Ammoniphilus sp. CFH 90114: one gene and its partner. Each later gene encodes a partner of the first gene's protein in a complex. Links are inferred from orthologs where the notes say so. Each region holds a gene or a part of one and is shown on either strand. Other genes may lie near its edges.

Region 1 (8,105 bases):
TACGTTACAGATGGCAGCCGCGGGGATAAGCGCCCAAGGAATCAGTGTCCCTCCTCCAACCCAGATAGCAGCGATTTGCCCTAGGGCTGTAAGGGTAGCAATACCCGTTCCTATGGCCGCGCTAAAAAGCTGGGCAATGGAACCTGTGAGAGCGATACCCGAGAATCCTGAACCATCTAAGCCCGTAATGGCACCAACAGCCGTTAACGTGATAGCACTAACGGGAGCATTGAGTGGGACAACAGAAGCAAGGGCAACCCCCAAGTCATTGACAATCCCATGAGAGCTGGCGGGAAGCACATCTCCAATGATTTTCGTGATCCCGGAATCTCCGAGATAAAAGAAGGCAGCAATAGGAATGACGGGGCCGAAGACTTTAAAACCAAATTGAAATCCTTCAATAAAATAATCCGTTATTTTTTCCATTCGTTTCTCTTTATAGTGGAGGAGAGTGGCCATAATCAAGATGATAATGGCCGTCCCACCTACTAACGCCGTGGCATCTCCTCCTTGCAAGTCTAACATGACCATGGCTGCGACATCTAAAGCAAAGAAAAGGGGGATGACGAGGGCCATAAGCTTGATCCAACGGCTAGGGGTCGTGGTGCGTCGCTTACTTTGTAAACTTCGTAACTGGTCTTTGTCTACGGTAAGCAGTCCCTTCTTCATATCTCTACGAAGAAACCAAAAAGCCGTCACGGTGGTAACTACACCCATAACTAACACAAGGGGAACGCTTGCACTCACAACATCACCTACAGGAATACCTGCAGCCCCTGCAGTTAGAGTAGGAGCGCCTTGGATAACAAAATCTCCTGACAAAGCGATACCGTGCCCAAAGAGATTCATAGCCATGGCGACGCCAAGTGCTGGTAAGCCGACTCGAAGGGCAACCGGGAGTAGGACAGCACCGATGAGAGCTACGGCCGGGGATGGCCAGAAAAACCAAGAAATAAGCATCATAACAATACCAATGACCCAATAGGCCAATCCCGGTGATTTAATCAGTCCTGCCACTGGACTAATCATGATCTCATTAATGCCTGAGTCCGTCAGAATCTTACTCATGGCTACGATTATACTGATTACGAGGATGGTACCTAGCAGCTCCGTAATGGCAAAGACAAAGCTGTTAAACACAGTACCCACAGATTGACTAATGGTACCTGTAGCAAGAAAACCGATAGTTAGAATTCCAACTATACAAGTTAACGTGGTATCTCGCCGCATAATCATGACTCCAATGATTAGCAAGACAAACAGGAGGTATACCCAGTGTAAAGGCAATAATTCGACACCCATAAAAAAGCCTCCTAAGATAGAAATGATACATACCTATTGAAAGGTTGTTATCAGCCTATGCTTAGGAGGAAAAAGAGTTCTTATTTTTTACTTTTTACTTTGACCGGTAAGTCCGTTTTTGTCATTTTCACAACGGTCACAGGGTAGGTAATGACGGAAGCCGCCATTCCCTGTGGCTTTTTCTCCTCATAAGTAATGACGAGTTTTCCATCACTATGTTGGACGTTGTCAATGATAACAGAGTAACCTGCTGATGGGCGCTGTCCCAAAGCAATGACAACATAGGTATGCCCATTTTTATGAATGACCTTAGATCCACCCTTCTGTTTCATTGATTTTGCGACATCATCCACAAACGCGGGGTACGGAGCTTTGAGTAACTCGAAGTTCACAGTAGCGTCCTTCCTTTCTTGTGTACCAGGTCCTGCAGCTTGGACGGTGCAGCCTGTAACAATGGCTAATGATAAGAGTAGACAAAAAATGACCTGCCAATTTATGTCTATGCCGAAACGCTTCATGAGAAACACATCCTTCCAATGATTCATTAAGTTTAGTATGAATTTTTTTCTTATAGGGTATCCGTGTTATAGTAGGAACAGTGAGGTGTTGAGGGTCATGTTATGGACAGAAACGGTTGGAATGCTTTCAGACCGAGTGAAAAAGCAAATTATACAAGAACATGGAGAATCAGGAGAAGATTTAAGCTTCGTCCTAGAGCCTGAATATATAGACCGGTGTTGGAAGGGACTTGCGGCGGACGAGCAAGATGTTATTCGATATTTTATAAGTGAAAAGGGGGAGGACTTTTTAACTTATCGCGAGATGGAGCAAGGGGATCCTCGTATCTCCACTGCAAGATTTCGCGTCGCGCTCACCCGTCTTCGACGATTAGGATTCATATTTACATTAAGACGATTGTGGGGAGAATTGGCCTATGTGATGCCACGCGAACTGTTAACCTTATTCCGGAGACAGATGGTTTCTGAAAACCTATCTTGGAAAAGGGGACGAACGCTTCCCGCCCCGACATCATATCACATTCTACAGGACATATTGCAAGCGTTAAATAATGTCAGATATCATCCGTTGGAGCTCACCAAAAAAGGTACAGTAAGCAAGAAAAGTATACGGCAGTTGTTTACTGGATTACAGATGGACAAGGAAATGTTCCCCTCATCCCTAAACCTCCCTCCCTGTCTTCCACCGTATGACAAGCATGAAGCGATTTTATTAGATTTGTTGTCTAGGTGGGAGCTTCTCGAAGTGAGAGAGGATGGGCTCCATTTGGGAAATGTTGATCGTTGGATTCAGAGAACCCATCGTGAAAATCTGATTCAATTTTGTGATCTGCTTTATGCCTATTTGGACTTGTCTCCACGCATGCAGTTTTATTGGGATATTACCTTCGGGTTAGAACGGAACCAAGTGTTCTCGGTAAGAAGCATCCTAGCTTCAATGAAGGAAGATGCTCCAACCTACGAATCTGTAGTTTCTCAGTGGATAAAGCCTCTAAGTCAAATGGGGATTATTCATTCCGTACAAATAAAGGATGACTCGTTATGGATGTGGAGAGAAGAGAACGAATGGCCGAATTCGCCTATATACGTGCAACCGAATTTTGAGATACTTCTTCCTGCTTTTTCATCTTTAAAGATCAAATGGGAGCTTCTTTCTTTTTGTTCCCTAGAAAAAAAGGAAGAAATGTGGAGTCTTGTTCTTACTCGCCAGTCTGTTCAGCCCTACTTTAGTGCAGGGAATACGGCGAACGAGTTACTAGCTCTACTGGAGCAGTACTCTGCTATTCCTTTGACTGACGCTATGAAGGAAGTCGTTTCTCAATGGGAGAAGGACTTTCAGCAAGTGTCTATCTTTGACTGCCGAATCATGCAGGTTAGCCATGCTGATTTAGCCCTAGAAATGGAGAGAATTCCAGCCATTTCTAGATTTATTCGGGCTAGGCTTGGAGAACGGGCCTTCATGATTCATGCGGTTGAGTTCGATCAGTTAAAGGATGAACTTGAAAAACGAGGATATCCGATTGGCTCTGTACAAGACCTTCTTGTCCATCAGCAGGAGCAGGAGATGTTGTCCTTACAAGTGTTTAAAACAGGTTTTCCTATATCCGTTGATTATAAGGTGGAAAGTGTTTTTCCCGAGCTCGAAGATGCCATACCAGGGTTACGTCAACTTCCCAAGATGTGGTTATCGAATTATTCAAGCTATCATGAGTCGACTCTCAGAGAACTGATACAGAAAGCAGCTCAGCTAAAGATGGAACTTCGGATGCAATGGAAAGGAAAAGAATATCGCCTGCACCCGGTTCAAGTGGTGAATAAAAATGGATATTGGCATGTACAAGGATTAGGCAACAGTAAGGAAGAGCAGGATATTAGACTCCAAGATATAGGTAATATTCAGATCCTATGGCCCTGAAGAAAATTGGAAGCGGCTGAGAAAGAGGCAAAGTGTCATTTTTTAAGGTATAATAGAAGAGAGATGAGGTGACTAATGACCGATGATTGCTCAAGAGCTTAACATCGTTGAAGTGCTGGGGACAGCGCAGGATATAGCAGATATGATTATGGCCTCTGAGGAGATGAAAGAATATCTAGAAGCCAAGAAGGCTCTAGCTCAAGATCAGGAGGCTCAAAATAAAATGGCCGGGTTTCAGCGGTTGAAAGAGGACTACGAAGAAGTTCAGCGCTTTGGGAAGTATCATCCCGACTATGATCGGGTAAATCGACAAGTTCGGGAGATGCGTCGAGAGCTTAAGTCTATTGCTACCATTGAAGCCTTCAAGAAGGCAGAGAGTATCTTAGATGATCTACTCTATCACGTGTGCCGCACCATTGCTGATGGGGTCTCGGAAGCCATTAAAGTCCCAAGTGATAATCCGCTCTACAATCTCGGTGGAGGCGGATGCAGCACAGGAGGCTGTGGGACAGGTGGGGCCTGCGGTTGCGGTTAAACCTGTGGAGGATTTCGGAGCACGCAGTCTTCCCCGCATTGTTTACCACAACAGAAGCTTTTGGCTAATGGGTACAGAAAACGAAAGCGATAGACATGGTTGTGCTTAAAGGTTCTAACATAGATTAATTCATAATGAAGTGATGTATCCATTACAAGTCGATCGGCCGTCTGAGTGATCAGGCGGCTTATTTCTTGCCATGTTTGAATGGATTGTACATATAAGAAAGGAATACCCGCAAGAAATCGCTGATCCACGCTAAGGATCAAAGGATGACTGCGTAAATCTTCCATAAATCGCTTTATCACTGTAGAACCCTCCCTTCTTTGGGAACTATAAGACGAATCATTATGCATTAGGTATTGCGCAAAATGATAATTCTGTCATAGGATGTAGTTAAAACGCTTGCGCAGAGATTGGGGACATGATACCATTTTTCTAGCGTGATTTCCAAGAGAAAACATTTTATCCCTGAATATGGGTATAAGGGGGTAGCTATGAGAGAGAGGCGAGTAGGTCTTGCCGTTTGGGTCAAGAGTAATAAGGCGGCCCGAAACTTGCGACGATACGGGAACATACACTATGTATCCCGACGATTGAACTATGTAAGTATGTACGTCAAGGCGGATGAAGTAAACCAGCTGTTGGAAAAAATTCAGCGACTAGACTTTGTAGTGAGGGTTGAACGTTCGCACCGCCATGAAATCCCAACAGAATACAAGAATTCCAAGCCGGATAAGGCGAAGGAATATGACTATAAGTTGGAGGAAAAGCGGATCGGACTCGTTGAAGAGATCGACCCAGCTAGAGTATTACAAATAAAATAATCTTTACTTTATGAAAAAACTCCTTTCTCGAGGAGTTTTCTTCTACTATTAGGGTAATTGGTTCCGTACGTTATACATATTCCAATGCAAATATTATGAAAAGTATTCTTCATAAATAGGATTTTGAGAGGAGATCTTTTTCGTGAAGCCATCAAGAAGACTACAGGCGCTTTCATCTGCTATTTTTACGGAAATGAATAAGAGAAAGCGAAAGCTTGAACAACAAGGAATGAAAGTGATTGATCTTGGGATCGGCAGTCCAGATCAACCCCCGGCTGCCCACCTCATTGAAGCGTTAGTGAATGGGGTTCAGAATCCCGATAACTACCGGTATCCTACCTCAGAAGGGAGTTTAGAGTTTCGTCGTACAGTAACCGATTGGTATGCTTATCGGTTCGGGGTTCAATTAAATGCCGATGATGAAGTTCTCTCTTTGATGGGATCTCAAGATGGACTAGCGCACTTAGCGTTGGCATGGATCGATGAAGGAGATGTTGTTCTCGTTCCGGATCCTGGTTATCCGATTTATGCGGCGAGTGTAACACTGGCAGGAGGAGAAATCTATACGATGCCACTCACTGCACAGAACGGTTATTTGCCCGACTTAGAAGCTATTCCTACAGAAATTAGGCAACGGGCAAAGATGATGGTCTTAAATTATCCTAACAATCCTCTAGCAGCTACAGCGGATGTTGACTTTTTCCGTCAAGTTGTGGAGTTCGCTAAAGAGTATGAGATCATCGTTGCTCATGATATGGCCTATTCTGAACTCGCCTTCGATCTGTATAAACCGGTGAGCTTCTTAGAAGTGGAAGGCGCTAAGGAAATAGGAATTGAATTTAACTCCCTCTCTAAGAGCTTTAACTTAGCGGGATGCCGTATTGCTTATGTTGTAGGAAATGCAGAGATCATCCGGCCGCTCGCCGTGGTGAAGAGTAATATTGACTATGGTGTATTCCTTGCCGTTCAACAGGTAGCGATAGAAGCCATGAGATCTGATATCAATGGTCATTTTGGCAACTCCATTGCGAAGACGTACGAGAGCCGCCGAGATGTGCTTGTGGATGGACTTAGCGAAATCGGATGGAACGTAGACAAGCCTAGGGCAACGATGTTCGTCTGGGCTAAGATTCCCGAAGGTTGGTCATCAGAAGACTTTGCTTTTACTTTGCTAGAACGTGCGGGGATCGTGGTGATACCAGGCAACGCCTTTGGCGTGGAGGGAGAAGGCTACGTCCGAATCGCATTAGTTGAAGAAGAGAATGTCCTGCGGGAAGTGGTTCAGCGGATCAAGGAATCGGGCATTGTAGGGTAAGCTGGGAGAGTTAAGGAGTTAGGCTGGGGCGCTAGGCAGGGCTTAGTCCAACTCTCGTACTAACAATAACAAATTGATGGACTTTTGATATGTGTGTAGCACCCCTATGTCTGGGGTGTTTTTTGTTGGAAGGCGGGTATTTGTTTTTTTTGACTTTTCAAGCTGAAACATCTACTATTCCTAAGGGGCAGGATTTCATCACTCCCTAAACGAATAATACGGGTGAAACGAAATAAAAGGAGTGATGCCAGTGAATGATGTTTCTTCTTATCTCTCTTATTTGTTAGAGGAAGCCGTGAAGAGAAGGGCGAGTGATATTCATTTAGAGCCCATGCCAGAAGGAATTCAGGTTCGATTGAGAATTGATGGCATAATGACTTTTCTTGAACAGAAAGAAGAGGCGTTAGGGCCACCGCTCATCTCAAGGTTAAAGTTAATGTCACATCTAGATATCGGGGAAAGAAGGATTCCGCAAGATGGAGGATTCTCCTGTCGCTTATACGATTCCGATATGGATATACGAGTTTCCACTCTTCCTACCATCTACGGAGAGAAAATGGTGCTTCGTCTTCTCACTCGAAAGCTCCCATTCGACGACTTGCCCTCCTTGGGGCTTGATGATTCACAGTGTCGAACCATTCGAAAAATTATTTGTTCTTCTCAAGGACTACTCCTCGCCACAGGTCCTACAGGTTCAGGTAAGACAACCACTTTATATACCATCCTTAAAGAAATCCACAATCAAGAACGTAATATTATTGCACTAGAAGATCCCGTCGAGTATCAAGTTCCAGGTATCAACCAAGTTCAGGTAAATGTTAAAGCAGGACTAACCTTTTCCTCTGGATTGCGCGCTAGCTTGCGACAAGATCCTGATGTTATCTTTGTCGGAGAAATCCGGGACAAGGAAACGGCTGAAATAGCAGTTAGAGCAGCTCTCACCGGCCATCTCGTCCTATCCACACTCCATACGAACGATGCCGCCAGTGCAATCACGCGTCTTCTCGACATGGGGATTGAACCTTATTTGCTCGCATCTGCTATGCGAGGTATTATTGCGCAACGTCTTATTAGACAGGTATGTTCTTGCTCTATGACTGAAGTTGGCTCGTGTTCCCTTTGCCATGGAACACGGTACTTTGGCAGGCAAGCCATTTATGAGGTGCTGCCAATTCAGGATGAGCTGTATCCTCTTATGATGAAGCGGGTTTCAGCCGCAGAGATTCGTGATTTTCTTCGTGTGCGAGGCTTTTGTAACCTGAATATGAAACTACGAGAAATGGTGAGGCAAGGGCTAACTACCATAAATGAATACCAAAGGGTCCTACTCGCAGATGTGGAATAACTATTGGTCGGATCGTCACATCGCGTTGTTAAGTCATAAGCTTCATCAGCTGCTTGATGCTGGTCTACCTTTAATCGATGCGCTTAAAATAGTTCAGTATCATTGGCCAAAGAAAAGGAAAAAGGATCTTGATCTCTTATTTGAAAGCTTACAAGCCGGCCATCCTCTTTCTTATAGTTTGCAGCGGATTCGATATCCTCCCTTTTTTATTTTTCTAGTTCAGGCAGCAGAACAACATGGTCAATTGGTGCCCGCACTTACGATGGCTGGAGAGTTCTATAGAAAAAGACACCATCGTCGTAAAAAACAAATCAAAGCCTTGTTTTATCCTTCCCTCATCCTTCTATC
Region 2 (4,922 bases), on another replicon or contig:
TGTGGAAAGGAACCTTCTTATTCTTTAAGCCTTCATAATGCTCAGGGGCATATTGTCGTACCTGTGACTTTGCTTCACGCGGACGAGGACGCCCAGCAGGCTTATAGAATTCGGTTGCAAACTCCGCTCTTGCAAAGTCACGTTTATTTCGGAAAATGTCATTAGGCAAGTGAACTACACCTCCTTATGTCAACTACCTTTAGCTTTACCTGCTGAACGCAAAACATGGCATGTAAGATTCACCAGTGCATGGAGCCATCTTGGTTAGGGAAACGTAAGCTTATCATGAAGTAGCGGAATAACCAAGGGAGGTGGAGCGAGTGTGGTATACTGCATCTGTATTATTTCGTTTGGAAGCAATAGGAGAATTGCCTACTCACTGTGAAACCCTAGTTTTACTAAAGGCTGATTCGGAGGACGAAGCAGCGATACTAGCAAATCAATGGGGAAAAGAATATGAAGACGAGATATGGGAAACAGATGGGAAAAAAACGCGCTGGGTATATGAGCAGGTCCTTGATCTCTGGGAGTTGTTTGACGATGAGATTCGCTCTGGAACGGAGGTTTACAGCCGATTCTGGGCAACTCCTCCGTATGTTGAATAGTAAAACAAATAAAAAAGGATAGACGGCGAACGATTTTCCATTTAAAATAAATGTCGGAAAAAAAATATAGGCATAGGTGATACATATGGGTAGATATCAAATTTTATTTGAGACAACAGAAGGAAAACAAATCACCGGTCACATGCTGGCGAATAACCAAGAAGAAGCCAGAAAAAGAGCGGAACAAGATTTAAATGAAAAAAATGGATTGAAGAGAGTTATCGAAGTTAAAGAAAGATAACCAGCCAAGCAGTCACAATGAGGTGGCTGTTTCTTTTTTCTATAAAAATCTAAGGCTAGCGTACATAAGTTTTACTTTGACAAGTCATTTGTTATAATAGGGTAGTTAAAGTGTGAACAATAATAAAAATAATTATGTCCACTAACACGCTAAGGTGTTTCAGATAAATGCGAGAACGTCTTATTCCATAAGGAGTGATTTGATGTCTGACAAGGATTATAGCCAATATTTCCAAACGACGTACAATGGTGAATCTAAGAAGAAAAAACCAAAAACAGCAGAGGATGTTGGATACTTCCAAAAAGAAGCTAAACGTCGTGGGAAAGAAGAAATAATGGTCGTCAATTTTGACCCTATACCTGATGAACTTAAGGAACTGGGCAAGGATAAAACGTACTGCCTTGTAACATTTGGATGTCAAATGAATGAACATGATAGTGAAACGATTGCCGGTATTCTCGAGAACATGGGATATACCTCTACGGATAATGAGCGTCAGGCTGATATAGTGCTTTATAACACCTGTGCGATCCGTGAAAATGCAGAAGACAAGGTTTTTGGTCATCTTGGAGCGCTTAAAGCGGTTAAGTTAGAACGGCCCGAGATGATTATTGGCGTTTGTGGATGTATGTCTCAAGATGAGTCTGTGGTCAATCGCATTCTACAGAAGTATCAACATGTCGATTTGATTTTTGGAACACATAATATCCACCGTCTTCCTATTCTCTTAAGAGACTCCTTATATAGCAAGGAAATGGTCGTAGAGGTATGGGCCAAAGAAGGAGACGTCATAGAGAACATGCCCAAGGTGCGTGAGGGCGGACTAAAAGCATGGGTCAACATTATGTACGGCTGTGACAAGTTTTGTACGTATTGTATTGTTCCTTATACAAGAGGAAAAGAACGTAGTCGTTTACCGGAAGATGTTGTTTCCGAAGTAAGAGAACTAGCGAGACAGGGTTATAAGGAAATTACATTGTTAGGACAGAATGTTAATGCTTATGGTAAGGACCTAACCGACCGCAACTACCTCTTTGGAGACTTAATGGACGATATATCCAAGATTGACGTCCCTCGAGTACGTTTTACTACGAGTCATCCGCGTGATTTTGATGATCATCTGATTGAAGTTCTTGCTAAGGGTGGGAATCTTGTTGAGCACATTCATCTTCCTGTTCAATCCGGAAATACGGAGATCCTCAAGAAGATGGCTCGCAAGTACACGAGAGAACAATACATGGAACTAGTCAACAAAATTAAGAAGGCCATTCCTAATGCTGTTTTAACTACGGATATTATTGTTGGTTTCCCGGGTGAAACAGAAGAGCAATTCCAAGATACCATTTCTATGGTAGAAGAGGTAAGATATGATTCTGCGTATACCTTCATCTATTCTCCTCGGCACGGTACACCTGCTGCAGGAATGGAAGACGATATTACCGAAGAGGTGAAGAAGGAACGTCTTCAGCGTCTAATGGAGGTTGTTAATCGTATTGCAAGAGAAAAGAATGAAGAACTGACGGGACAAGTCGTTGAACTCCTAGTAGAGGGAGAATCAAAGAATAATCCTAATGTTTTATCCGGAAGAACTCGAAGTAATAAATTAGTGCACTTTGTAGGACCAAAGGATTGTATCGGTAAGTTTGTCCATGTTAAAATTACAGAGGCTAAGACATGGACATTATATGGGGAACTTATGACGAAGGTGGAGGTTTAAGATGGGGATGGGGAACGAACAACAAGTTATTAATCAATCAATTATCGTAGATAAAGCGAAGGAACTAGCGGACATTATCGCAAGATCCAATGAAGTGGAATTCTATAAAAAAGCAGAACAACAAATTAAAGGCAACGCTAAAATACAGGAGCTTATCAGTGCCATTAAGAAAAAGCAGAAAGAAGCGGTCGCATTAGAACATCTAGGTCGCACGGAACTCATTAAAAAAGTGGAAGCTGAAATTGACCAACTTCAGCAAGAACTTGATGAAATTCCTGTTGTGGCAGAATTCAAACAAACCCAATTGGATATAAACGATCTATTGCAAATGGTAACGAATGTAATTGCAAATACAGTATCCCAGAATATCATCGTATCGACTGGCGGGGATCCGCTAAGCGGTGAAACCGGTTATCCGAAAGCTGGAGCCGGGGATCACGATGACTGTGGTTGCTGCTAATAGGATAATTAGAGAGTGCTCTTATGAGCGCTCTCTTTTTCTTTTTCCTCTGTTTAAGAAGTAAGAACGCTAGACGAATGACCTGCATAGGCTGAAGTAAACATAGAAAAATGTTCAAGGTTTGGAAGTACGTTTGTGAATTCACTTTTAACAAAGTGAATCTTGCACCCTAGACGAATGTCCTGCATACAAATGTACTGAAAAGCAGTATGGAGGAGGTAAAAACATGCCGAGTACAGATAAAGAAATGCAGTGCCGTGAAATTATTACAAAAGCGGTCTGTGGAAAAGGTCGTAAGTTCTCTCAAAGAACCCACACCCTTACCCCTAAGCAAACCCCTTCCAACATCTTGGGATGCTGGATTATCAATCACTCCTTCGATGCGGATAAGGTAGGTGACGTGATCGAGGTTTCGGGTTCCTATGATATTCAAATCTGGGTATCATTTAACAACAATACGGATACGGCAGTAATCAAGGAAAATGTTTCGTTCGTTGAGAATGTTCCTCTGTCCTTCTATGACAACAATTGCCGTGGGAAGCTCGAGGTTCACGCTCAAGCAACCCAGCAACCGAACTGTCTCGAAGCGCGGATTTCTGCAGGCGGAGACATTGTTGTAAGAGTGGAGAGTGAATTTGCAGTAGAAGTCATCGGTGAAACCAAGTTATGTGTTGTCATTTGCGATAGTTGTGATGATGGCGACAAGGATGTCGACTTCGAAGATCTTGAAGATGTGGAAGACTTCGATGATCTTGATGGATTAATCGATGACCTTGATTAAAAAAGGTTAGGGAGGGTGAACCTCCCTTTTTGTTTTCTTGTTGTATACCCATTTAATTTTTGATTCGCACCCTCTTGGAATAGGCGCATATGCTGATATGGAGCTATTGCGGTATTCTTGGCATTGAGGACCATCCCTTGATGTTGGAGAAAGGAAGAGTTGAATGTCAGCATTCTTGATATATTCTAAGCAGAACTCATTGGCGCCATTACTGTCTCTCCTGAAGATCCCGAGTGGTACCACTCTGACCAATGAAGATGCGGATGTTGTCATCCAATGGGGAGGTAATTCCTTTACGGCACAGGATCCTTCCAGACATGTGCTAAATGGAGCAGAAGGGTTAGCCAACGTATCTAACAGGCGACTTATGCTGGATATGTTGAAGTGGAATGGGATTCCCACAGTAGACAGTAATCAGCGTTCTTCCAAAGTGTCTACAATCAGGAGGTATTTCGTTACCGTTTTTCAGCAGCAAGAACTTGCTCTCTTCCGATCACGTGGTCGAAAAGTATGGTTGACCAATGAAATTTCCGCCAGTACGGATGATTCATATGAAGAAATTCCAATGAATCGAAGCGTGAGAGAAGTACGTAAGGTTCTTCGCTTAGCTGTTCGCAGTCTGTATTCGGTTGGGTTGGACTTTGGTGGTGTACTGATTGCGATCGGCCTTAATGGGGGTATGCAAGTTATTGATATTACACCTACCCCTAGATTAAATGGAGATCTAGCCCAAAAATTTGCTAACGCCATACATGAGTATGTAGCCGTGTATAGCAGGAAACCTAAACCTGTTACCCTCGGTGCAGATCCTGAATTTGTATTGAGGAACAAAACGAGCGGTAAAATGGTGTTGGCCTCCCGTTACTTTGGTAAGAAAGGGAAAGTGGGATGCGATCATATATGGCTTCGCAGTGATCAAACAAGAAAACAGCTGCCTCTAGCGGAATTGCGACCAGATCCCACTCAAGACCCAAGGCAACTAACAGTGAACCTATATAAGACCATGCTCTTCGCTGAAAAGAAGATAGGAAACTCCTCCATTGAATGGTTGGCAGGAGGCATGCCACTAAAAGGTTATCCTATCGGTGGGCATATTCACTTTAGTCGAGCACCCGTGA

Evidence for each region.
Region 2: the proteins of EIZ39_RS05645 (region 1) and EIZ39_RS03015 are in contact, whole or in part, in a crystal structure (PDB 6PRK), measured with the Bacillus subtilis proteins. The link is inferred for Ammoniphilus sp. CFH 90114 from one-to-one orthologs.

Annotation. Positions count from the first base shown.
Region 1 is NZ_SDLI01000002.1:198,393-206,497, forward strand. What follows is about bases 2,856-5,543. They hold EIZ39_RS05645 (YlbF/YmcA family competence regulator), read left to right. Parts: upstream 2,856-3,817; coding sequence 3,818-4,270; downstream 4,271-5,543. Other genes in these bases: EIZ39_RS05640 (helicase-associated domain-containing protein), read left to right, coding at 2,856-3,735; EIZ39_RS05650 (hypothetical protein), read right to left, coding at 4,267-4,578; EIZ39_RS05655 (YlbG family protein), read left to right, coding at 4,768-5,097; EIZ39_RS05660 (LL-diaminopimelate aminotransferase), read left to right, coding at 5,240-5,543. In the rest of the region: EIZ39_RS05630 (hypothetical protein), read right to left, coding at 1-1,302; EIZ39_RS05635 (protease complex subunit PrcB family protein), read right to left, coding at 1,383-1,820; more of EIZ39_RS05640, read left to right, coding at 1,918-2,855; more of EIZ39_RS05660, read left to right, coding at 5,544-6,412; EIZ39_RS05665 (GspE/PulE family protein), read left to right, coding at 6,657-7,757; EIZ39_RS05670 (type II secretion system F family protein), read left to right, coding at 7,747-8,105. UniProt on the Bacillus subtilis protein: Regulates sporulation prior to stage II. Positively controls the competence regulator ComK at a post-transcriptional level. May modulate the translation, stability or activity of ComS. May work together with YmcA to regulate community development.
Region 2 is NZ_SDLI01000001.1:574,615-579,536, forward strand. Bases 1,427-4,293 are described here. They hold EIZ39_RS03015 (YlbF/YmcA family competence regulator), read left to right. Parts: upstream 1,427-2,564; coding sequence 2,565-3,023; downstream 3,024-4,293. Other genes in these bases: miaB (tRNA (N6-isopentenyl adenosine(37)-C2)-methylthiotransferase MiaB), read left to right, coding at 1,427-2,563; cotE (outer spore coat protein CotE), read left to right, coding at 3,250-3,804; EIZ39_RS03025 (putative amidoligase domain-containing protein), read left to right, coding at 3,968-4,293. Outside these bases: EIZ39_RS03000 (hypothetical protein), read right to left, coding at 1-169; EIZ39_RS03005 (DUF4288 domain-containing protein), read left to right, coding at 321-605; EIZ39_RS26345 (hypothetical protein), read left to right, coding at 691-846; more of miaB, read left to right, coding at 1,049-1,426; more of EIZ39_RS03025, read left to right, coding at 4,294-4,922. UniProt on the Bacillus subtilis protein: May work together with YlbF to regulate community development.